3 regions of the Anaerocolumna sp. AGMB13020 genome follow, and region 1 is predicted to be linked to each of the others. Evidence: a T-box and tRNA genes for the amino acid it is inferred to sense, from the RefSeq annotation. Region 1 holds a T-box; the other regions hold tRNA genes.
What was found. The T-box of region 1 lies ahead of leuS (leucine--tRNA ligase). A T-box ahead of a tRNA ligase gene usually reads a tRNA of that ligase, here a tRNA-Leu.

Region 1 (8,373 bases):
GTTCTTAGCATAATCCTGAATTGTTTCTGCCAGCAGCTGCCCCTTTTGGGAACCCTGGTAATAAAATACCTGCAAACCTTTTATTGCCTCCTGCGAGAAACTGTTTTGATGGATACTGACAGCCAGAAGAGCATTGTTAGAATTTATTATGTTCACACGTTTTCTCATATCGGACCGTTTTTTATCCGAATCATTTTTGTTGTAAAGCCCCTTGTCCTCTTCTCTGGTCATTATAACCTTTATTCCTTTAGCCTCTAAAAGCGATTTGAGCTTTAATGAGATACTTAAGTTTATATCCTTCTCTAAGGCCTTATTAACACCAACTTTTCCAGGGTCAAAACCACCATGTCCAGGATCAAGCACAATCGTTACTGTTTCTGATTTATCCAATAATCTTTGAACCAGGTAAACTCCATTATTATAGAAAAGGGTTAATATCACTAAGGATAAACATATTGCTAAAATGGTGATGAATTTCTTTTTCATATCAACACACCTATCATTATTATATATAATCTTATGACAGTGTTTTTGATATAAGTCAGTTAATTACTCAGCTTACTCTTATGATTGGATTTTTGGTCTTAGACAGCTCTTATTTTATGTACAGAAAATGATGTAACCTGGAGAGAAGGCTCCTTGTATAAATCTGACGATGCTATATTTACAGAAATATTTCTGTTCAAATAAAAAAGGACTCAGAACATAGAAAACTGTCTGAATCCCTTATTGGTTAATTCTTTTTCTTTTATCGTGCGGCTAGTCTGCTACGTGTTCTTTACCGCTTATTTGACCAGACGCTTCCTTATTTGAATCATTTGATTCCTCACAGCAACTGTGTTTGTTACCTCGAAACATCATAAATATCATTAATCCCATCATTACCGGACAAATAAAGGGAGCTACATATCCTAATATTCGTGAGGCAGCAGGACTGATTCTGGCGATATAAGGTAACATTGAAAGGATGAGTATGGGTAACCCACAGCACAATACCATATGAAGCATGTGTTTACCCGGTGAGTGATGTGCAGACTTCCCCTCATAATTCTTTTCATGGCTCTTATTTTTTATTATTCCCATAGTAAATACTCCTGTTTTCATTTATTCTTTTGGGAATAGTATAATAATCCTATGTGGAGTTTTTATGTAGAGGAAGAAAATCTAGATTTCTGTAATTGTAAAAAGAATAGCGCATCCTTACATTACGCTATTCTTTTTTTGCTTTCCGTTCTGTCTCTCATAAATGTTTGTCATCACCAGTTATCCATTATCTCACAACAAAGTTGATTAATTTTCCTTTGATATAGATTGTCTTAAGGATAGTCTTATTGTAGATTTCCTTTACTATCTCTTCTCTTTTTAGCGCTATATTTTTCATTTTCTCTTCTGTGACATCTGTTTCAATCTGTATTCTGCATCTGTTCTTACTATTAATCTGAATCACAATTTCAACTGTATTGCTAGTCAATTTATCCTCTTTATATTTTGGCCAGCTGCTATCAAAGATGGAGGTTTCATTACCAAGCATCTCCCAGATTTCCTCTGAATAATGAGGTGCAAAAGGGGCTAACAATCTTACATAATCCCTCAGTATATCAAGTTCAAAGACCGTATTGCGGCCATCTTTCATTTGATATTCTGCTATGGCGTTTCGAAACTCCATTAAACGGGCTATGGCTGTGTTAAATTGAAATTTCTCCACATCCTCTGTTACAGCTTTGATTGTTCTGTGGCGAATTGTATCAAGGGCTGGCTCAGACTCCCCTTTGTCCGAATTGGCTGTTTCCAGATAACGTTCAAATATCCGATTCATTTTATCAAAGAAACTTTTAACTGCTTTTATTCCTGAATCACTCCAGGGACCGCCTTCCAGGTAAGAGAATCCAAAAGCCAGATACGTGCGAAATACATCTGCACCGTACTGTTCTATATATTCATCCGGAGATATCGTATTTCCTTTTGATTTACTCATTTTCTGACCATCACTGCCCAGAATGATTCCCTGATGCACCAGGTTCAGAAAAGGTTCATCTCCTTGTGTATAGCCCAGATCTCTCAGTGCCTTATATATAAATCTGGCATACAGTAAATGCATGGCTGCATGTTCTATTCCACCTATATATTTATCCACTGACATGAGCTGCTTCATTTTTCTCATATCCCAGGGGTGCTGAACATTATGGGGGTCAATATATCTTAAGTAATACCAGGAAGAACAAACAAAGGTGTCAAGTGTATCGGTTTCACGGACACCAGGACCCTTACAACAAGGACAGGTGGTATGCATAAATTCTTCATGACGTGCCAGGGGGGATTTGCCGCCGGGTACAAAATCAACATCAAAAGGCAATTCAACGGGAAGTTCATTTTCAGGAACCGGTACTATACCGCATTTTTCACAGTATATAATGGGTATAGGTGCTCCCCAGTACCGTTGCCTTGATACCAGCCAGTCACGTAATCGGTAATTTATCTTATTACTTCCTTTGTTTATTGCAATAAGTTTCTCTGCAATTACAGCTTTCGCTGCTTCAGAGCCCAGACCGTTATAGACTCCACTGTTAATAAGAACCCCTTTATCCGTAAAGGGCAGCAATGTAGTATAAGTCTCATCCATACTCTTTATCACTTCTAAAACAGGCAGCTGATATTTAATGGCAAAGCCATAATCCCTTTCATCATGGGCCGGAACAGCCATAACAGCCCCTGTTCCGTAGGACCCCAGAACATAGTCACTGATCCACACCGGTAGTTTCTCTCCTGAAATCGGATGAATACAAAATGCTCCGGTAAATTCACCTGTTTTTTCTTTTGTTAAGGAGGTTCTGTCTATTTCCGTTAGAAATGCTGTTCTTTGTTGATATTCCTCTACAGCCGTTTTTTGCTGCGGGGTAGTTATTATATTCACAAGGGGATGTTCCGGGGCAAGCACCAGATAGGTTACTCCCATCAATGTTTCTACACGGGTTGTGTACACCTCGATCATAGTGTCAAAACCTTCAATTGAAAATTTTACATCCGTTCCGCAGCTTCTACCAATCCAGTTTCTTTGAATAGCCTTGGTTTTTGCAGGCCAATTAAGAGTATTCAATCCCTCTAAAAGTTCCTCTGCGTAATCTGTTATTTTAAAGAACCATTGTGTCAGTTCCTTTTGCTCTACCTTGGAGCTGCATCGTTCACAGGAGCCGTTAATAACCTGTTCATTCGCCAGTACCGTATTACAGTCAGGGCACCAATTTACCGGTGCTTCTTTACGATATGCAAGACCTCTCTTATAAAGCTGTAAAAAGATCCATTGAGTCCATTTATAATACTCTGGTTCACAGGTTTTAATTTCATAATCCCAATCATAGGTAGCACCAATTGTTCTTAATTGCTTTTCCATGGTCACAATGTTGGTTTCCGTAGAAATCTTTGGGTGAACTCCCGTCTGAAGGGCATAATTTTCTGCCGGCAGGCCAAAAGCATCAAAACCCATGGGATGAAAGACGTTATAACCCTGCATTCGTTTCATTCTTCCCCAAATATCAGAAAGACCGAAGTTCCACCAATGACCTAGATGAAGCTTTGCTCCTGATGGATATGAGAACATTTCCAGTAAATACAACTTTTGCTTTTTAGATTCAGGGTAAAATTTATATAACCCCGTACTTTCCCAGTTATTCTGCCATTTTGCATCTGTTTTCTTTGAGTAAGTGATACCCATTATTAGCTCCTTTCTATCCGCATTTATAGATAAAACTATAAATGAACAAAGTCCCCCTTTCTCATTTCAGAGACGAAGGGAGACTTTCGCGGTACCACTCTAATTCATGCAGCTGCATGCACTCAATTTGATACAAGTTTATTGGTTTAAGAAATAAAAAAACTTCTATCTCATAAAGAGACAGAAGTTATCTGCTATACCACTCTTACATATCGATACCAATAAAGCTCTATATCTATCCCCTCTAACGGTGGGCTTCCGGCTCAACCTACTAAATAGTTCAGTCAGCTACTCCAAGGTGAGTTCACCATGCTCTAATTCTTGTTTCACACCCACCAACAAGTCTCTGGTAATTATACTATGGTTAATAATCCTTCTCAACGTATTTGCTTTTTTATTGACCTATCATAACACTGCTTCTCAGAAAGGTCAAGCACTATTTAATCTGCAGTTTATTATTATCGATATCATTGTGAGGAATCATACTAAGAATATATGCTCTCATGGCTTCCAGTGCTTCTACCTGATCGGCAGCAATCCATAATTTATAACCACTGGAATTCTCAATCTGCTCCTTTATGAGTCCGGTGGTTCCCCTGAAATAATTCAGATTTAACAATTTCATAGTTTCCGCCATATATCCTGCTTCAATTACTGAATACAAGCCAGTCTCAGCTACGACATTATAGGCTTTCGCAAACGAAGCATTGGTAAAGAAATCTTCTGAATAGGTTGCAAAATTAAGGAGATTTTCATCTGTTTTTCCATTTTCCCTTGCCCAATTCTCAATATCAACTCTGTCTGTTTTGTAATCAAAACCGCTTTCCGGTGAATAATCTAAAACACCATATTGAAAAGGATACATTACCATAGAACTGGAAGCAATATCATATATTCTATTCTCTTCCTCCCCTTTGTATTTAATATCCTGAATATGCAAATGTCCGCTGAATACCAGATTGAGTCCATTATCTCGAAAGGTATTCTCAACATTTATGTGATTATCAAGTGTAAACCCGTAGTGAATTCTGGAGCTATGATTATATAGATTATGATGCATCACCGTAACAATACGAGCATTCTTCTCTTTTGCCAGTTTGCTGCACTTTTCTATCCACTTTAAGGTATTTTCACCCAGCTCACCGTTGGTAACGGGAGTGTTGGTTTTATCATTGAGATAATACTCACAGGTATCCAGCATCAGCAGCCATACATCTTCCGAAGGGGCGGCGAGATAACTAAGGGAATAATTATCTCTTGAAATTGCCTCACTAAAACCGAAATCTTTGTAGATGTCTTTGAACTCCGAGGAATCCACAGAAGGTACCTTGAATTTCTTATCCTCTTTAAAACCTCTGGCCCAGGGGTTTGAGATATCATGGTTTCCAGGTATAACGTAGATACTTGTACCGGAAGCTTCTTCTATTTCCTTAAATTTCTTTGCTAGTGCCAAATGGCTTTCCTTCTCACCGTTGGTAGTCAAATCCCCGCTTACGATAAGTATATCTGGTTTTTCTTTTTCTACCTTACTTCCAAAGGCACTTACTATTTCGTCTATGTAATTTAATTGTCTTCCATCTCCAGTCTTCCAGTATTTCTGAAAGGCACTGCCGTTATCATGTACCGAATCGGCTATGTAATGAATATCAGTTGTTATAAACATAGAAAGCTCTGTACCTGATACGATTGGGTCTGGCCTGTTACTGCTACAGGCAGTACCCATAAGAGATAATACTATAAATACTAGTAGGAATGATGACAGCAGCAGTTTCTTCGGATGAAAAGACATATTACTTGCTCCTTTGATATATTTATTATGAAATGGAGCCACTGGTAATTAGAATATTTTACCCTTAAAGTCTTTTTGAGGCTCCATATATTTAACCTTTTTGCAATTGGGACATTTTATGATCTTACCATTTACGGCATTCTGCGACAAAAGCATTTTCGATAAAGATGGCTTGAATTCATGATAGCAAACCGGACATTTAAAGTGTTCATGACGATAGAAATAACGTAAACGGAATATCATATAAATAATGCAAAGAATCACTAAAGTAAAAGCTATATATATTATTATTATACCTGGATACTTCATATGCACCTTTCCTGATAAACAAATAAATTAATTTAGGTTCTTAACCATTTACAGGCGTAAAAATGCACTCACTTATAGAAGCATTATTACACCTGTAAAAAAGAGAAAAATAAATTTATCTTAGCGATTATAACATTTAGCATAAGTTAAAATAAAATGATATCTGATTCTCCAGATAACGGTTCCTATTGGCATTAGTCTGTCAGATCTGCAAAAATCCCCTGTATAAACTCCATTAAGACAAAGGGTTCTACAACCATCTGGCATCCTCTTACTCCCGCACTGACAATTACAGCATCGAATAACTGTGCGGTTTCATCCATAAAGGTCGGGTATTTCTTCTTCATTCCAACTGGTGAACAACCGCCTCTTATATAACCGGTCAATCCCAGAAGATCCTTTTGAGGTACCAGCTCTATCTTCTTCTCCCCTGTTACAAGAGCAGCTTTTTTCAAATTTAGTTCCTCTTTTACCGGGATGCAGAACACATATACCTCTGCTTTTCCTTTTGCCACCAGAGTCTTAAAGACCTGCTCCGGAGGAACACCCAGCTGCGCAGCAACATGTTCACCGGATAGATTATTTTCATCAGGTTCATATTCATAGGTCTCATATGGAATACCCGCTTGTTCTAACAATCTTACTGCATTTGTTTTATTCTTCCCTGATTTGTTCATAAAGAGGTTTGCGCACCTTCTTTCTTGTCACTTCCACCAGATTAAGCGCTGTCATATCCACTAACACAGTCTTTACCGGATCTTTCTTCAGATATTCAGCAAAAGTATGCATTAAATTACTTTTAGCACTTTTATCCTCCATATCAATAAAGTCCACAATGATAATTCCTGAAAGATTACGAAGTCTGATTTGTTTTGCAATTTCCTCCGCTGCTTCCAGGTTTAATTTCAAAAAGGTATCCTGTACTTGCCTTTTACCATAAATCGCTTTCCCTGTATTCACATCTATGACAGTTAAAGCTTCTGTAGGCTCAATGATAATCGTACCTCCGGATTTTAACCATACCTTTTTCCTGAGGGCATTTTCAAGCCCGGAATCTATACTGTATAGTTTCTTTAATGATAATAAGGGATCCTCATAAAATTTAAGTTTTGAGCTGTCTTCTTTCTGATAATGCTGCAAATAACCGGAGATCTCTTCATATAGATACTTGTCATCGGTAATAATCTCTGTCAGCGTTTCCGATAATCCGTCCCGTATATCACAAAGATAACCTGGTAAGGTCTTATGGATCAGGGTAAGAGGTGTTTTGTACCTGGCATGTTCTAAGGTCCCGGCATATAGCTTTATAAGTGTCTGAGCTTCCAGTCTTAAGACTTCATCGTCAATGTTTACGGCATTTGTTCTTATAATAAAGCCGTAATCCTCGTGCCTGAACTCTTCCATAAGAGCCTTTAGGCGTTTTCTTTCATTTTCATCAACAATCTTACCGGAAATTCCAATAAGATTGTTGCCGTGGGTCAGTACCAGATATTTTCCAGAAAAGTTCAGGTTTGTTATTGCCACCGGTGCTTTTGTTTTCACATCTGCCTTGGATATTTGAACCAGAACTTCATCATCAACCACCAGCTTATTGTTTTTCTTAGGATTGATAAAAACAGGATTTTTAAGCTCCGCCAATGAAAGATAACACATTTTACCCTTTTCGTACTCTACAAAAGCAGCTGCGATATTCGCAACAATGTTCTTCACCTTACCAATATAGATGTTCCCGAGAATATTATCTTCCTTTATGCTAAAGGCATTAACCTGAATCATCTCTTTTTCATCATATAAACTAGAAAGAATTCTTTCCTCGTCTTTGGTAATCAACAGTTTATGCTTCATTTTACACCTCTGATAAAGGAAGGAAGGATTTATCTTCTAAAGTACTTTCCTGGTACAATTCATATCGATGAATCTGGAAAGCATATTCATTGAATTCTATTCCGGCAAAAGCAGAAAAGGCCTCAAAAATCAGTTCCGGTTTAAGGTTGTTGACGCTGCCGGAGGATAGTTTTAAATAAACCTTGACACCATTCTCATACCTTTCCGCCAGATCATTTGTATCAGATTGGCTGGCAAAGAATTCCTGGGGCGTATAACTGTAGGAATAAATAAAAGGTCTTATGTCTGTTTCAATTTCACTTTTCTTTGTTTTTTTGAGTATTACGATTTCTTCATTTGCCATGAACTCGGTAAACTTCTGCCTGAATTCTTCCACTGACAGGTAATCATAACCATCCTTTAAGGAGACCAGATAATCAGCCGCTGCAACACTTGCCATTGCATTTTTAAAACCTTCCGGCAGCATAACCATATCTGTTACTTTAATAAATTCGTTCATGGCTGCATTTAATTTATCCAATACCACGGATTTCTCCTCAAGGGTATTAAAGGATATGTCCACGTACTCAGACTGGCTGGTCAGTCCTACTCCAAGGGGAGAAGCAAAGGACATGATCTGATGGGGATTAAACCCCTGCGAGTATTCAACATCTAGTTCCGCTCTTCTTACTGCTTTTTGAAAAAATCGCATAATATCCAGGTGACCAATAAACTTTACGGG
Region 2 (8,373 bases), 2.3 Mb from region 1:
TGAGGAGTTAAATCTGGAATAAGGAGGCGGGCTATATGGCTAGGAAGAAAAAACATAAACACCACGGGGAAGAAGAAGGCGGAGAAGCCTGGCTCCTTCCGTATTCAGATCTGATGACGCTGTTATTGGCTGTTTTTATTGTTTTATTTGCTGTTAGTAAGATTAACCAGTCCAAAGCGGATGCATTGGCAGAAGCCTTTCAAGGTATGATGACCCAGGAACAGTCTGCCATTCCTTATAAAGGAGATTCTGTTATAAAGCCAATTGTCAACCCTGACGGAACAACCCAGGGAGGAGAATCCGGTCAGGAAAACACCGGAGTCTCAAGAGAAGAGCTGGAACAGTATCTTGGGGAAGATGAATTGGATAATATGGAAGAATTAAAAGATAATCTGGATCATGATTTTGAAGAGGCGGAGATGGAAGATTCCATATCAACCAGTATAGATCAGCGTGGTCTTGTTATTACGCTTAACAATGCTATTCTTTTTGATTCCGGCAGTGCAGAAATAAAACCTCAATATCAGGAATCCCTGATTAAGATAGGAAATTTAATCAATAAGGTGAATAATCATATACGTGTTGAGGGGCATACGGACAGCCGTCCTATTGTAACCAGCGTATATCCCTCAAACTGGGAATTATCAACAGCCAGAGCATCAAGAGTAGTACGTTTGTTTGTTTCCGAATGCGGTATATCGACTAAAAAAATAGTAGCAGTAGGATATGGTGAAAACAAACCTGTTGCCGATAACGATACAGAAGCAGGCAGGAAAAAGAACAGGCGTATTGATATTATTATTTTGGGTGAGAGATATAATCAGTTGGAAGAACAGTATCCGGTTGGGAACATAAATAATTAAGAGTTGAATCCTATACTTAAATTTACGAAGGACAGTTTTGTGGAAAGTATTTCGCAAAACTGTCCTTTAAATTAGTGAAAAGCAAGAGTGCATTCACATCATCTTTCAGGTAGGGAGATACCATTAGCATTGGTAATGTTATATTTTGTAGAAGTTCCCATACGTTCCATCATTAAACGTTTATTTACATGCAGATTTTTAGTTATAATGTTGGATCTCGTATCATCTTCAAAACGATACCTAATATTTTAGAAAGGCTTATAAAGAGATGGAATCAAAATTGACGTTTTATAATCTAAGGATAGTTAAGTATATCAATATATGGTTGGTAATCTAACTTCAATATAGTATAATGAATTCACTATAAATCAAAGGTGTAGCAGAATATTTCTATTATACTGAATGAAACTGTGCATAAAAAGTTGCCATTAAGAAATTCGATAATGTTATACTTTAATTGAAAGGAGGGGATTATATGGAATGGTTAACGAAAATGAATGAGGCTCTTAACTATATTGAAAATAATCTAACGGAGGATATTGATTTTTCGATAGTAGCCCAAAAAGCTTGTTGTTCATCATATAATTTTCAAAGAATGTTCTCTTTTATTACTGATGTGCCATTAGCCGAATATATACGAAGAAGACGCTTAACACAAGCGGCATTAGAATTACAAAATTCTAATGCTAAAGTAATAGATGTAGCTTTGAAATATGGGTATGACTCTCCGGTTTCTTTTTCCAGAGCTTTTACCAATATCCATGGCATTACACCTAGTGAAGCTAAACAATCAGGCGTCGAATTGAAAGCTTATTCCAAAATCTCCTTCCAAATTTCAATTAAAGGAGAGAAAGAAATGAATTACAGAATTGAAACGAAAGAAGCTTTTGATGTTTTTGGAATCGAAACAGTTGTATCTTTATCAGGAGAAGATGGTTTTGTAGGCCCAGCTGAATTATGGCAGCAATCACATCAAAATGGTGATTACGAAAGTTTATTTAATGCATCAGGGGATTTACCAAAATTTATTTCACCGGATTTATGTAAGATCCATGGTGTTGAAAATTACCGAAAAACAGAAGGGAATACTTTCCCATATATGTTATGTGCCTTTGTTTCGGAAAGTTCTAAAACAGATAGTTATATAATTCAACATATACCCTCACAGACATATGCTATATTTCCATCTGAAAAATTTAAGTGGGATGAAGATTTCAATGGAGTTTTGAGAAATCTTCAAAAAAGATTCTACTCAGAATGGCTACCTACTGCCAACTATGAAAGAGTTGCTGGAGCAAATTTTGAGATATATGGTGGGGATATGGAATATGGTTACATTGAATTATGGTTTCCTGTTAAGCAAATTAACGTTACGAAATGAGCAAAACACGATGCAATTTTTATAATGAAGAAGTATCCTTTTGTGTTCGCCAAGCTACTGATAGAAAGAATATGTGATATATATTACTTATCTTTTCCTCGTTGCATTCTATGTACAAAAAATCAAGGGTTCCGGAGTTTTGATAAACTCCGGAACCCTTGATTTTTTCATTAATGCAGTTGAGGGGACTTGAACCCCTACCCACGTTAAGCGGACTAGAACCTGAATCTAGCGCGTATGCCAATTCCGCCACAACTGCAAAGCCAACGTATTTATTTTACTACTTTTTGTCCAAAAGTCAAGCAAAAAATACTTCTTTTTTGAAAAAATTAAAATTATTTAAAAAACCCAGATAATATAGTGAATTTCTTTCATAAATTTTCCGTTCTATATATTGACAGAAATACATTATGATGCTATTATGATATCATATTGATATCACATTAATATTTCAAATGGAGGAACTCGTATGGATAATGAAGCTGGTTTCAAATTAAACAACATTGAAGAGAAAGAAATAAAACCTTTAGGTGGAGGACTTATACTCCTTCTTGTACTCATAGGTTTTGGCGTTTCGGTTTGGGCTATCGTTGCCGGAGCCATTTCACTTAGCAAAGATGATAACGTAATAGGTGCAGTCCTGTTAACCGGGGGCATTTTATTGGTAGTAGTACTGTCTATTATGTTAAATGGATTCCACATACTCAATCCGAATGAAGCACTGGTATTAACACTGTTTGGTAAATACTATGGTACGATTAAAAAAGAAGGCTTCTATTATACCAACCCCTTTGCAGGAGCAATTAACCCTGCGAAATCTGCAACAGCCAGTGCAGCAGTACCTGCGGCCTATGGTGCTGCAACGACTGCTGTAGCGGCACAGCAGACCGCTGGAAAGAAGATATCTACAAAGACATTAACCTTTAGTAACGAAAGACAAAAAGTAAATGATGTACTTGGTAATCCTATTATCATTGGTGCTGTTGTAATCTGGAGAGTTGCTGACCCTACAAAAGCAGTATTTAACGTTGATAACTATAATACCTTTTTAGCAATTCAATGTGATTCTACAATTCGTAATGTAGCAAGATTATATCCTTACGATACCATGGAAAATGATGCGGATGAGAAGACCCTTAGAGGCAGCAGCCAGGAAATCGCGGATAGTATGAGGGTTGAATTACAGCAGAGAGTCAGTGAAGCAGGTCTTGAAATCAAAGAAGTAAGAATTACCCACCTTTCCTATTCAGAAGAAATTGCTGCTGCCATGCTCCAGAGACAGCAGGCTGTTGCAGTTATTGCTGCAAGGCAGAAAATTGTTGAAGGTGCAGTCAGTATGGTAAAGATGGCAATCGATCAGTTGGGACAGGAAGAAATTGTTATACTGGATGATGAGAGAAAAGCTGCTATGGTAAGTAATCTGCTGGTAGTGCTTTGCGGTAACAAAGATGCACAGCCAATAGTAAACAGCGGCTCCATTTACTAATTCTTTAGAAAGGTATCAGAATGGGAGATATAAATGAGAATAACATAAGTAGGTTGGTGGGAGATAATGTAACACACAAAGAAGAGGAGCTTAAGAAGAGGCTTGAAAAAATAAAAGAAATGGAACAGGAAGTACTCCAGAAGGAAAAGGTTCTCAAGGACAAGGAAAAATCTAAAAAACAGATTTTACTAAGATTATCACCCTCGCTGTGGAATGAGCTGGCTGCCTGGGCAGAAGATGATTACCGTTCAATAAACGGCCAGATTGAATATCTTCTCGCAGAGTGTGTACGAAAACGAAAAGGCTGATATATAGAATAGATAAACTGCTGTCTTTAAAAAAGGACAGCAGTTTTTTCTATTGCAGCGAAGAAACACAAAATTTCGAAACACAGGGTATTATTTTAGCAGAAGCATAAAACCACATTAATAAAACTCTTTCATAGATATGGATGGTCCGAAAACGAAAATTGTGCAAATTACATAAAAAGAACATCTGAAATGTTGATATAAGGTACTTTGTGTGATAAAATAAATAAAAACGTTTTCAATAAGTTTATAAAGCCTAATAAAATAATATCAAATAGTAAAATAACGAAGTAAGTAAATCAGCAGAAAGATTGGAGGATTACAATGAGGAAAAATGAAGTGAAGGGATTTTTGGATACAGAGGGTACAAGAATAATAAATGAAGAGAGAGAGACGGTGATATTAAAAGGCTGGGGGCTGGGTAATTGGCTGCTTTGTGAAGGCTATATGTGGAAAGCCAGATCAAATGAGCGCTTTGACAGGCCAAGGAGAATAGAAGCTGTAATAACAGAACTTACTGGTTCGGAATACGCAGAATCCTTCTGGAAACGTTTCAGAGATAATTACATAACCGAAGCAGATATCAGCTATATGAAAGAACTGGGATACAATTCAGTTCGAATACCAATAAATTCCAGACTTTTTTTAAAAGAAGATATTGGACTCAGATGGGTGGAGGAGGGTTTTGAGCTTCTGGACAGAGTGATAAACTGGTGTGAAAAATATGAACTCTATGCCTTTATCGATCTTCACGGCGCGCCGGGAGGACAAACCGGTGCTAATATTGATGACAGTCTTGATGATATGCCAAGGCTTCTTCTGGATGATGATTGTTTTGAAAAGGGGATTCAGTTATGGAAACGCCTGGCCGAAAGATATGCTGACAGATGGATTGTGGGTGGTTATGATCTGCTAAATGAGCCCCTCCGACCAAAGAGAACAGAGAGGGATACGGAGCTGGAGTATCTGGTACCAAGATTATGCGAATTTTATGAAAAAGCAATCGAGGAAATCAGAAAAGTGGATCAAAAGCATATAATCAGTATCGAAGGACACCACTGGGCAACATCGACGGAGGTGTTCTGCAAAAAATACGATCCCAAAATGATTATCCATTTCCATCGGTATGCTTGTATGCCGGATATAGCTTGCTATAGAGATTTTATACAGCTATCCAAAAGGTGGGAGGCACCGCTCTGGCTGGGTGAGACCGGTGAAAATACCATTGAATGGTTTACTGCCATGTATCCTTTAGCAGAGGAGCTTGGAATAGGATATAATATTTGGCCTTGGAAGAAAATGGAGTGTAGCAATTCTCCTTGCTCCGTGGTGATGCCAAAGGACTGGGAGCTTTTGCTTGCTTATACAGAAGGCGGAAAACACCCGGGATATGAGAAAGCAAGAGAAATACTAGAAGAATATTTACATAACATGCTATTTGAGAACTGCAAGCTTGACAAACGAGTATCTGCAGCAGTTCAGCGGGAACCAGGCTGTATTATAAGAGGCACTGATTTTGATGAGCTGCCTGGAAAAGGAATTTCTTATTCCGGCTTAAGGGAAGAGGAGAATATCTTCCGCTACCGATTGGGTACAGGAATGCAGATAGTCGAAAAACAGAAAGACTACAAAAGGAAATTTGTTTTTGACTGTGGTTTTCAACGGTTGGTTCTCGCCTTGAAAGCGGATGAATTTGCAAACTATTCTCTGAATAATGCAAAGGAAGGAACAAAGATCGAGTTATCCTTTCATAACACAGAAGAGGTTGTCTTTGAAGTGCTGCAGGATGGAGAAAGGCTTCATCTGGTTGAGATAACCGGTACAGGTGATTATAGGTTGTCAGAAGTGATGGCTCTCAGGGAAAAAGAGCACACGGTACTAACCCTTAAGGTCTTAAAAGGGAGTATGGAGCTGGAATCGATTATAACATATGCGAATTAGAACGAAGATTATTCCATATGATTACAGTTGTATGCTTAATCGATTATAACATATGCCAATTAGAACGTGAAAAGGAATAAGGGAAAGAGGCCCTGTAGATAATAAATTTGGTTGCTGGTATAATTGTCATTGCTTTTTCAAAGCAATAGATTTATAAATAGTAATAGACAAGGGCTTTGTCCGCTATTTTACCAGAAGGAGAATAATAATTATGATGAATCCGATGAAACTTATGAAATTAAAGAAAGCCTGGGAAACCTTTACCGGTAATCATCCCAAGTTCCCGAAATTTATAGAAGCTATTCAGAATAAGGGGTTGCAGGAGGGAACAGTAATTGAAATAATCGTTACCACACCTAACGGGGAGAATATAAGCTCGAATGTTAAACTTACAGCTTCTGATATGGCATTGTTATCTGAACTGAAAGATTTATCCATGTAATAGAAACTGTTGTTGCTGTCAAAAGCTTGCTGCAAGCTGTAGTCCTATTGCTTTTACTTGTGTGAGGGTAAAGCAATGGGGCTTCTTTCGTTATTCATGATTAGCCCCTCTTTGTATTTTTTACAGTATCCCAAGAGGAAAAGCTTCCTAAAGAATCTTAGCCATTTGATGTAGAAAGTTATATCAGCTTCGGTCCTTACTGGACAAAATGCTCTTCTACCAATTATAATAAGCAAAACAGAAGGAGGTCGTTATATGAATGTACTAATAACAGGTGCGACCAGGGGACTTGGCTTCTTCCTGGCGAAAAGATATCTGGAGACCGGTAATAAGGTCTTTGCAGGAACCAGACAGGGAAATAAGGAAGAACTGCTTGCTTTAAAAGAAATATATGACGAGAATCTTGCACTCATTACACTGGAAGTAGACAGTACGGCTTCTGTAAATGAAGCAGCAGCTGCTGTAAAAAAGCTGACAGACCATGTAGACATCCTTATAAACAGTGCTGCCATTCATGCTGACAGTTCTTTTGATATTTTGGAAGAGACCGATTTGGATGATTGTCTGCCTGTCTATAATATTAACGCTGTTGGACCCTTAAGAGTTGTTAAGGCATTTCTTCCGCTCTTAAAGAAGAGCGACGGTGCTGTGATCTATAATATCTCTTCGGAAAGCGGCAGTATCGGTATGGCAAAACGTGTGAAGGAATTTGATTACTGTATGTCAAAGGCGGCCCTTAATATGGCTGTAAAGCTTTTGTCCAACTATCTGAAAGAAGATAAGATTCCAGTTTATGCTGTTCAACCCGGCTGGATGAGAACCGACATGGGAGGCCCGAATGCTGATCTGGATCCTTATGAAACAGCGGATAAGCTTATAAAACTATTTGCCTCCTTAACATCTGGCAGTGCGGGAATATTTGTGGATAATGAAGGCAATGTACTGCCCTGGTAAGGTTTTCTATCGGCAAATGGCAGATTTGCGGTAAATTTCTGCACCCCAGATGCATATAATGACATAAAGTCAAGGCATAAGGGTTGTCATGAGTAGAAAAAGTATCGTTGAAAAGCTACAGACCTTTGGATTAAAAAGAATTTTAACTTTTTTAGATTCCAATCCGGAGAAGAATATACCAAGAATTTTAAACTGGCTGATTAAAATTGATAAGGACGGCAGATATGTCGGCAGTCAGGCACGAACCATCAAAGCCTATATGGACAGAAAAGACAGCAACTGGTACACATTGGCTAAAAGCCTTTATAGCGATATTGATGATGGAGTCAGGAAAAGACTGTTTGAGAACTTTATCATACACGCTGTTTTCTTTGGAGGAAAACGCCAGAACAAAGCAAGAAAGGAACACAATTGCAATGTACCCTGGGCAATCCTTTTAGACCCGACTTCCGGCTGTAATCTAAATTGTATCGGCTGCTGGGCAGCAGAATACGGTAATAAGCTGAACATGAATTTCGAGACCCTGGACAGCATCATTAGCCAGGGAAAGGAATTGGGGATTTGTTTTTATATTTATTCCGGAGGAGAGCCGCTGGTAAGAAAAAAAGATATTATCAGACTATGTGAAAAACATCCGGATTGCGCGTTTCTGGCTTTCACCAACGGAACCCTCATTGATAATGAATTTGCAGAGGAAATGCTTCGGGTAAAGAATTTTGTCCCCGCAATCAGTGTGGAAGGTTTTGAGCAGGAAACAGATTTCAGAAGAGGAGCCGGCACTTATAATTCTGTTAAGAGGGCTATGGAAATCTTAAAAGAAAAGAAACTCCCCTTTGGAATATCCTGCTGTTACACTAGCAAGAATACGGAAGTAATTGCCAGTGAGGAATATTTTGATGATATGATAAAAAACGGAGCGAAATTTGCCTGGTTCTTTACTTATATGCCGGTAGGTGCTGATGCTGTAACTGAATTGATAGCAACAGCAGAGCAGCGGG
Region 3 (8,373 bases), 2.3 Mb from region 1:
TCATCTACAAACAGAACTCCAAGATTATAAGTCCGGTTTGTCTTTAATGCTCTGGCAGAGGAATTCGGAAAGTAATCCATTTCTTTCGCAATTCTTATTATGTTTTCTTTTGTAGCAGCTGATATATCCTTATGATTATTTAATGCTTTACTGACAGTTGCTACAGATACCCCACATCGTGTTGAAATGTCTTTTATAGAAACCAATGTCTAAGCTCCTTACTATAAAGTCCCCTTATTTTCTTAAACGTTTTCTTAACTTGGACAAAAAAATAATGCTTATTTTATCAGTGTTATATCTTTTCTATTTGTGTAATGTGACACTCTAACTAAATTATTATAGGTAATTATAAACAAAACATTATGTATACTTCTCTCTTTTTTCTCCTCTGTTGTATTTTTACATTTGTATCATATACCTTTTTACTATAATTTGCAAGTATTTTTTAAAAAAATACATTAATTACTCAAACGTTTTCGTTAAACCTCTGAAAATGTGCATTTTTCATACTACGAACTAGCATTTACAGGCATTGGCATAGATGTTTTAGACAAAATTCGTCACTATATCCAGAGCAGTATGTCCGAAAACCTTCCTCTCCCGCAACATAAAAAAGACCTCGATTGCTCGAGGTCCTTGTGCATGTTGTAGCATTTATTTCTTTTATCCTAACTTCATTTTAACTGAGTATGAACCAGAAGTGCTGCTGCCATCTTTTGTAACCTTTAAATAATAGGTTCCCTTCGGCAATTTCTGGCTTTTACCTGTGCTTACATATGGCACACCTGAGTCTTCCGTAGTATACTCATCAACGTATAACTTACCGAAAAGCTCGCTGTCAGAGTCATAGAAAGATAAGCTTATATCACCTGATACGTCACCGGTTAATATAAGTTCAACCGCCTGGTCTTTTGTTAAAGTAATCTTATACCAGTCTTCTTTTCCTTTTTTGTCCGTTGTAAGTATCAGTCCTTTTGATGCAGTACCCATCTTTAGGGAAGCCGCTTTTGCTTTTGATGTGCCACTTTTGTCTGTAATAGCTGTAAACTTATATTTGAGCGCGTAATAGGAGTCACTGCCGTTAGATAACTTAATATAATAGGTTCCCTTTGCCAATCCGGCAACAGTGCCAGAGGCTAAGGAGCTTCCTTTTGATACTAGCTTCATCTTACCTTTTACTTTTTGATAGATATCCACATCTATGTAGCAGTCATTTCCATTTGCAAAAGTTGTATATATATTTACGGTTCCGGCGCTTTTTAGGGTAATGGTATAATAGTTGCTATCGTTACTGCTCAATAGTGTAACTGTCTTACTCTTACCGCTTGTTAACACATCGTCATCAGCAGAATAGATATCGGCTGCGATTGTGTAATCGATATCATATTCTTCAAAGGTCTGAATCGTTGTATAATATGTACCTGCCTTAGGGATAGCCATTCCAAACGTTTTTACCACATCGGAGGAAGCATCAACACTTGCATAACCAATGCAGTCTGTAAGCGCTTCATCTGTATACACACTTATGGAAACTATGTCTGAATTGTTCCCCTGGTAATGAAAACGTAACAAACCAGAACAGTCTGTTGTGACTTTAACTACTGAACCCCTGACATAACCATCATCGCCCTCCGCTAATAATTTACCGGTATAAGCATTTTTTGTTACGTCTTCTTTTCCCGTTTTAATTGTGACAGCTTTAATCTGACCATCTGCTGCCTTAGCATAATTGACATTGACAGTAATACCCACCAGAATTACTGCCAATAAGAAAACATACTTGAATACATTTATCAATTTTTTAGTCTTCATTCTACTCCCTTTCAAATTATACGCATTTGAAACAACTACCAGAAGATAAGCCAGAGCCCAGCTTTATGCAAGTATGATCTGACTTAATTTCCAGCTGGCTACTAACCTGCACTATTATATAGTATTTAAATTCACAAATAGTGTCAATAAATTGTTAATTTATTGTCATACCATGTTGAAACATAATATCACGTTATCCGCTATTTTTCACCATTTTTCCAGCAAAAAATTTTTTTATGACCAGAAATCAGCGAATGTCGCTTTTTTGCAAAATAATATATTTACGACATATCTACTCCCTTTGTTAAGATTAGTTACATAAATACTTTTTCTCACGAAAATTGTTGAATATCCGCGAGAAATAAGTTATCATTCATTCTTATAGGAATAATATATTTACTCAGGCAGCAAAGGAGTTTATCTATGACTGCGGCACTTATACCGGCGAATGGAATGAAAAAACCATTGCTACTAAAAAAATCAGCCTTGCAGGACAAAGGCCTTAAACTTTACTCATACTGGAAACTGAATGACGGTTTTATCACAGCACCTGCCGATACTGCTGTTCATATTGCTTTTGTTATAGAGGGTTACGGTCATTATGGTAATCTCAAAGTAAAAGCAGGTGATGTTGTAGCTTTTGGCCTGAATATACAGCCAAATTACTTAAAAGCTTATAATATTGCAATGTTTATCATAGACTTGGATTTTACATTATTTTATTCTATTACGGGCTTAAAGCCGGCTATATGCAGGAATGCTATATTACTGGACTCTAAAAATCCTTTTTACCGATTAGGTCAGATACTCTTTCCTCATCCTGTAAAGCACTGGATTCCTAATATAGAAAACTTTATCTTACATACGTTAGCAAAGCAGAACCATTACTTGAACAATACCATGCTGCGCGTATCCTTTGCAACCAAAGAAATCGATAATGAACGTGATTTCTCTGCAATTGCAGCAGAGCTTACCATATCCTACAGGCAGCTGCAGCGGGATTTCCTGTCTGTACTCGGTCTTTCTTTAAAAGAGTACCAGTCTATACGCCGCTTCTACCGAGCTGCCCACAGACTAAAAAAAGAAAGCATTCTTGAAGTCGCCCAAAACAGCGGATACTGCAATCAATCTCACATGAACAAAGAATTCAGGAGTAAATCCGGCTGGACTCCCAAGGAGGTCAGCAAGCATTGCTATTATTAAATAAGCTCATAAAAAAAGAATCAGATTTTATGCATATAGCCTTTGTAATCTGATTCTTTTTTTGTGTTTTTTATTGCTCATCTTGTTGGAAGCTGACGGAATTTATAACTTTATCCGGTCCATTCAATTATTGATTAGTTTCCATTGCATTCTGCCGAAGAATTCTTTCTACAATCTCAACTCCGATTCGTTTACCAACTGCCCCCAGCAATTCTTCTCTTTTTTCCTTTAATATCCCTTCGTCATCTTTGGCTAAAATGTAGATATAAAAGACCGGCAGATAGTCTGAATCGAGTTGTAAAATATCCGCAATCCCGCTGATATCTTTCAAAGTACAAATCTTCTCTTTGTGATTATAGAAATAAATTGGCGAATCTAATCCAATGGAAATACGTTTAAATAGTGTTACCGTATCATAAGTCTTAAGATTCGTTACGATGGCGTTGGTCTCCTCCTTCACGATTCCACTTACTATCTGCTCAAAGCTTTCAATTTTCATATCCTTTTTATATCTCGAAATATAAGATAAAACGAAACCCGAAGAATTTTTCCTTGTATCGTCTAACATTTGACAAATACACTCCGTAAATCTGTCCATACGAGAGAACTCTTTTTCTTTCCCAAGGAACTCTTCCAGCTCGTCTTTCCGCTTCATTATCTCCAGCTTTACAGCATCATCGATAATCTTAAAATTCTCACTTCTCTTAATTAACGAATGATACCGTTTGCTATTTCGCAGCAACTCGGCCAGACGTTGTGCTAACACAAATTCCCTGCTGCCTTCTTCAATTGCCTTATGATAATATTCCGTATAATAAATCTGCCTCAATACAGTCGTTAGCCAGGAGTCATTCCATTGAGAAAGTGCATTTGCCTTAATGGCTGATTTCTTATCTCCCAGAGGAAACCAAAGTCCTGAGATATCAAATGGTATCAATACTTCATTATCACGACGTTTTTCCAAAGCTGTTTCTTCCAGATATTTCGTCACAAGATCTTTCACGATTCCTTCCAGAATATAATCCGATTGAATGACTCTATGATGATAAACAATATCTTTATAGCTGTTATATCTGCGTTTTACAAAATCCTCTACAGAACTTACCGCTTTTAAGGGAACACAGAAAAATATCTCACCTTTCTCCACAATCATCTGCATATCATTAATGATTCTGCTATACTCTATTTTTCCAGAGTCCTTTCCCGAATTGATTACATCTCTCGTTGCATAATCCAAACGGTCTCCGTCCAAACTGGAATCAAGAATCCTATGAATATACCGGAAGGCTCCTTCTTCACCAAAGATCCTTTTTACACTTTCTAACACAAGCAGTTCATATAGATTCTCCTCATATTTTCCAGCAGTTTCTGAAACCGGTGCAATAATCTTGCTCAATATGCCTTCGCTGATCTCATCACCCATCTGTTCGTGTAATTTCTTATTACCCTCAAAGTATTTGGACATAATTTCAACAAATTCTTTTGCATTCTCTTTGTCGTTGACTGCTTTACCCTTGTATTCCAGGTAAACATCTTTCAACGCATATTCCACGATATGACTAAAAGGAGGATGCCCTATATCATGCAGCAACGCTGCTGCACGGATGGATTGGATAAGTACAAGATGCGTAAATTTATTCTGCTCCGGAATGTTGTTGGGTACGAGAGAATGCCTTAATTTATCCAATTCAATCCGCGGCATCTCCTTTGGAAGTCTGCCGCCCAATTTCTCAGCACAGAGCTCCTTCTGTTGTCCTACTTTGTCTAGAATTCCCTTATATTCTTTGTCAAAGATATCAAAAAATTCTCTTAGCATTGTATCCGATGTATTTAATAACGATTGAAAAAACATGTCAGAGCAAAGCTTCATAGTTCCAACAGAATGTTCAAAACGTTTGGTTCGATTGGTTGGAAAGGTAAGATATACCGTTGAATTTTGATACACGTCATGAAGCCGGTTAAAACCAATAGTTGAGACGATTCTTCTTTCATATTCTGTCAATGCAATCATTCCATGGATGGAATCGTTCAAATAAATTCCTTTTTTCAAGTCAAACCTCCTACTGTTTTTTTATTTATTATAAAGTATCTCCCTTGATAAATCCACTGATTTAAGCCAAGAAAGCCAATCACTCTTTGGTGATTGACTTCCTTCATTGATTTCTGATTCAATATCTGATATTTACCTTCCTATAACTATGTTTTCAATTTATAGGTGACTTATTCAATATTTTTTAAATGACCTTTCGCAATACCAAATCGCTTTCCGTCCATTAAATGTTTTTTCATTCTGCGCTGAAGAGATGTACGCTCCGGTAATGATTCATTCACGTTCTCATACCCTGGAAAAATCCACCCCATATACCAGGTTGCATCATAATCCATCGTATCAATCTCAAACAGGTTCTGAAACCCAACTATATTTGAATACTCCCCCAATAACTCCTTTAATTCCGGCATCAGCATCCATGAATCGCAGGTGAGTTTCATATTCTCCCATTCAGAAAAATAGGCTTTTCTGAATTGAAAAAAATCCTTTAACGACTGTGTCACAGATTCTTTTTGCAGATTAGCATCTGATGGAATGTGAACAGCAATCTCCTTGTTCTCACCATTCACAAACTCATATTCCAGTGCACCAATACGAAATTCGTTCAATGAAATCTGTCTCGGAAACCACCAAGCCCAAACAAATTTATAGGTATGAAAGGTTCGATAATGTTCCTTTAAAAATCTCGTACAAAATTTCATTGTTGCAGTAAAAATATCTTCTGCTATTCCTCTCTTCCTATATTCCTGGTATGAATAGTTAGCAATAATATTTAACAATTCCCATAGTATTTTTATTCCATCAGAATCCTCACCCAGAAGCTCCTGCAATTCCTTTATTCCCTCATCCCATTCCTTGCGTTGCAGTATTTTATTTATAACAGAATTGGGAACTTCACAATTTCTATTGTTCGCATAATTCGATAATTCTACGCTTACTTCCTCCGGAATCTCTAATACTCCGGTTAATTCCAACACGGTCATGCCTTTACCACCATACCTTCCAGTTTGTCTTTTTTAGATATTTATATTATAACATATCTTACCTTCTTTGTACGATCCTTGTGGTATTTTTTATAACAGATGAGATGTTGGAGATAACAAAAGAAAAAATTCATGAAGACAAGAATTTCTATAAAAAATTTAAGGAGCAGTGTAGCCTATACCAAAGAAAATAAAAGATGTCTAGATTGGTTTAATTCATTATACAGGACGAAATAATAAAGCCTTTGATATTCAAGACTTTTAAAGTATACCTGTTTTAACTTAACACCTTTTTCTTATATCTATACATTGTCAAAATAGCTGAATGCCTATACTCTTCTACCTTCACATAGCCCATTTTCTCATAGAAATGATGATTTCTATAACTTTTAAATGGAGTTATTAATTCCCACTCGGAGGCTTCTGGAAATTCATTTTCAATAAACTTTATAGCCATTTGCCCAACTCCCAAGTTCTGATATTGTGGAATAACACTTATAACCCTAAGATAAAAGTTGTTGTTCTCTCTTTTTCTAATAACAATGTCTCCTATTATTTCTTTGTCCTTAAGTATTTTATAAACGCTTGCATTTTGAATTTGATTAAACATAGCCTGTTCAGATTCATTATACGCTGGACATTCTCCATACTTGACATAATCTTCATAAAAGCTCTGATTTTGAACATTGATAATTTTATTAGTATCGTTTTCATTTGCCAATTCAAAATCTATACGCATAATGTTCCTCCCTATAAATTAAGATTTAAGTTTATTTCATATGCTGTATTTATATTATATAGTTATCGAGAATAATTTCCAGATGTTTTTTTAACTCATCTATATTAATTTATTGTTTTATTATGAGGTTAAGACCCTCGCCTTTAGATATCAGACAACTTTAAGCAATTTTAGCTGGTAGTGGTTCAGTTTAAAATATCAAAATAAAAATCTTCTATCGACTCAACAAAAAAGGAACCAAACCCGAAAGTTTGATTCCTTTTCCATGCGAATGCTTTCCTCGCAAAATACTGCAGTCGACGGGACTTGAACCCGTACGAGCGCAATGCTCACTAGATCCTTAGTCTAGCGCGTATGCCAATTCCGCCACGACTGCACAACTATAAACGTAGAGTGTTCACTCTTATTTCACCAGCGAACGAATTATATTATAACAAACTTATTTTGATAATGCAACATCTTTTTGCAATATATTTTTACTTTTTTTCATATAACAAGCGTTGTTTTGTAGTTAATTACCACACAAATACTTAATTATCCATATTCCATCATAATTCTGCTTTCTCTCAGGGATAAAGCTTATTTTCATAATTGACAAACTCATTCTCTTCTATTACAATTAGGTATACTATTAGTTTACTTTATTGCACTATCATGCAAAGGAGATATCATAATGGGAAGCTTAGAAAGAAAAGCAAAAGAAAAAGTACTTCGGCGTGAGGATATTATCTCCGCTGCCGAAAACGTATTCTTTGCAAAAGGGTACAATGCGACAACCATGGATGATGTAGCAAAAGAAGCTCAATTCAGCAAACGCACGCTATATATGTATTTTAACAGCAAAGACCAGCTTCAATACGAGATAATGGCCAGAGGGTATCGTTTATTCCTCGAGTTGCTGGAATCGGAAGGAGCAACCAAGAGTAACCAGACACCCCTGGAGGGTATAAAGACGCTCTTTCTACTCTTCCACAAATTCAGCCTATCTTATCCGCATCATTTTCGCGCTATCATGGAATACCAGACCAGGGAAGAGGATTTTATCACCAGACTATCTGGGGAAGCACCACAGGCAAAGGAGGAATGTTATGAGCTGGGAGAGGACGCGATAAGGTTTCTGATCAGGCATGTAAAAGCAGGTGTCCGTCAGGGCGTCATTCGAAATGATATTCCTGCCGAAAAAATTGCATTAATATTGTGGTCCTGTACTCTGGGTATTTTTAATACTGCAAACAAAAAAAATAATTACCTCAGCAATTATTACAGCACTACCGGAGAGGAATTGCTTCAGGATTCCTTTACCTTGATTCTTGACTCTTTGACCCGAAAATGATTCTTCTTCAAGCTATGATTTGAATTATTTTCCACAATGCCAACCATTCTTTTATATGTACCGAAGTACATGGATCGGAGTTAGTATGAAGAAAGGACGTATGACCTTTCCAGTAATTTTATTAGCCCTTATTGTATTTTTACTTTCGGTTCTGATAGCTGTATTTGCTATCAGTGGCTGCTTTCTGCACACTGCATACCTGGACCCCTGGAAGAAATCTTATCAGAACCGCTTTGAAGACCCCAGGCTTAAG

Region 2: it has a tRNA-Leu gene. The T-box ahead of leuS (leucine--tRNA ligase) is inferred to sense a tRNA for this amino acid. The anticodon was not compared.
Region 3: it has a tRNA-Leu gene. The T-box ahead of leuS (leucine--tRNA ligase) is inferred to sense a tRNA for this amino acid. The anticodon was not compared.

What each region holds. Positions count from the first base shown of each region.
Region 1 is NZ_CP136910.1:251,178-259,550, forward strand. Features, by position in the region: gene R2R35_RS01095 (N-acetylmuramoyl-L-alanine amidase) at 1-486, opposite strand, end outside; gene R2R35_RS01100 (hypothetical protein) at 760-1,083, opposite strand; gene leuS (leucine--tRNA ligase) at 1,271-3,709, opposite strand; T-box leader at 3,775-4,099, opposite strand; gene R2R35_RS01110 (metallophosphoesterase) at 4,146-5,498, opposite strand; gene ybaK (Cys-tRNA(Pro) deacylase) at 6,002-6,484, opposite strand; gene R2R35_RS01120 (ribonuclease E/G) at 6,462-7,652, opposite strand; gene R2R35_RS01125 (TIGR03936 family radical SAM-associated protein) at 7,654-8,373, opposite strand, start outside.
Region 2 is NZ_CP136910.1:3,752,029-3,760,401, forward strand. Features, by position in the region: gene motA (flagellar motor stator protein MotA) at 1-22, shown strand, start outside; gene R2R35_RS15560 (flagellar motor protein MotB) at 36-863, shown strand; gene R2R35_RS15565 (AraC family transcriptional regulator) at 1,339-2,244, shown strand; tRNA gene R2R35_RS15570 (tRNA-Leu) at 2,419-2,503, opposite strand; gene R2R35_RS15575 (SPFH domain-containing protein) at 2,714-3,730, shown strand; gene R2R35_RS15580 (Arc family DNA-binding protein) at 3,850-4,038, shown strand; gene R2R35_RS15585 (glycoside hydrolase family 5 protein) at 4,363-5,979, shown strand; gene R2R35_RS15590 (hypothetical protein) at 6,191-6,421, shown strand; gene R2R35_RS15595 (SDR family oxidoreductase) at 6,677-7,375, shown strand; gene R2R35_RS15600 (radical SAM protein) at 7,464-8,373, shown strand, end outside.
Region 3 is NZ_CP136910.1:3,734,248-3,742,620, reverse strand. Features, by position in the region: gene R2R35_RS15520 (LacI family DNA-binding transcriptional regulator) at 1-206, opposite strand, end outside; gene R2R35_RS15515 (hypothetical protein) at 664-1,812, opposite strand; gene R2R35_RS15510 (helix-turn-helix domain-containing protein) at 2,236-3,015, shown strand; gene R2R35_RS15505 (HD domain-containing protein) at 3,143-5,065, opposite strand; gene R2R35_RS15500 (acyltransferase domain-containing protein) at 5,236-6,048, opposite strand; gene R2R35_RS15495 (GNAT family N-acetyltransferase) at 6,326-6,787, opposite strand; tRNA gene R2R35_RS15490 (tRNA-Leu) at 7,079-7,163, opposite strand; gene R2R35_RS15485 (TetR/AcrR family transcriptional regulator) at 7,461-8,120, shown strand; gene R2R35_RS15480 (Acg family FMN-binding oxidoreductase) at 8,206-8,373, shown strand, end outside.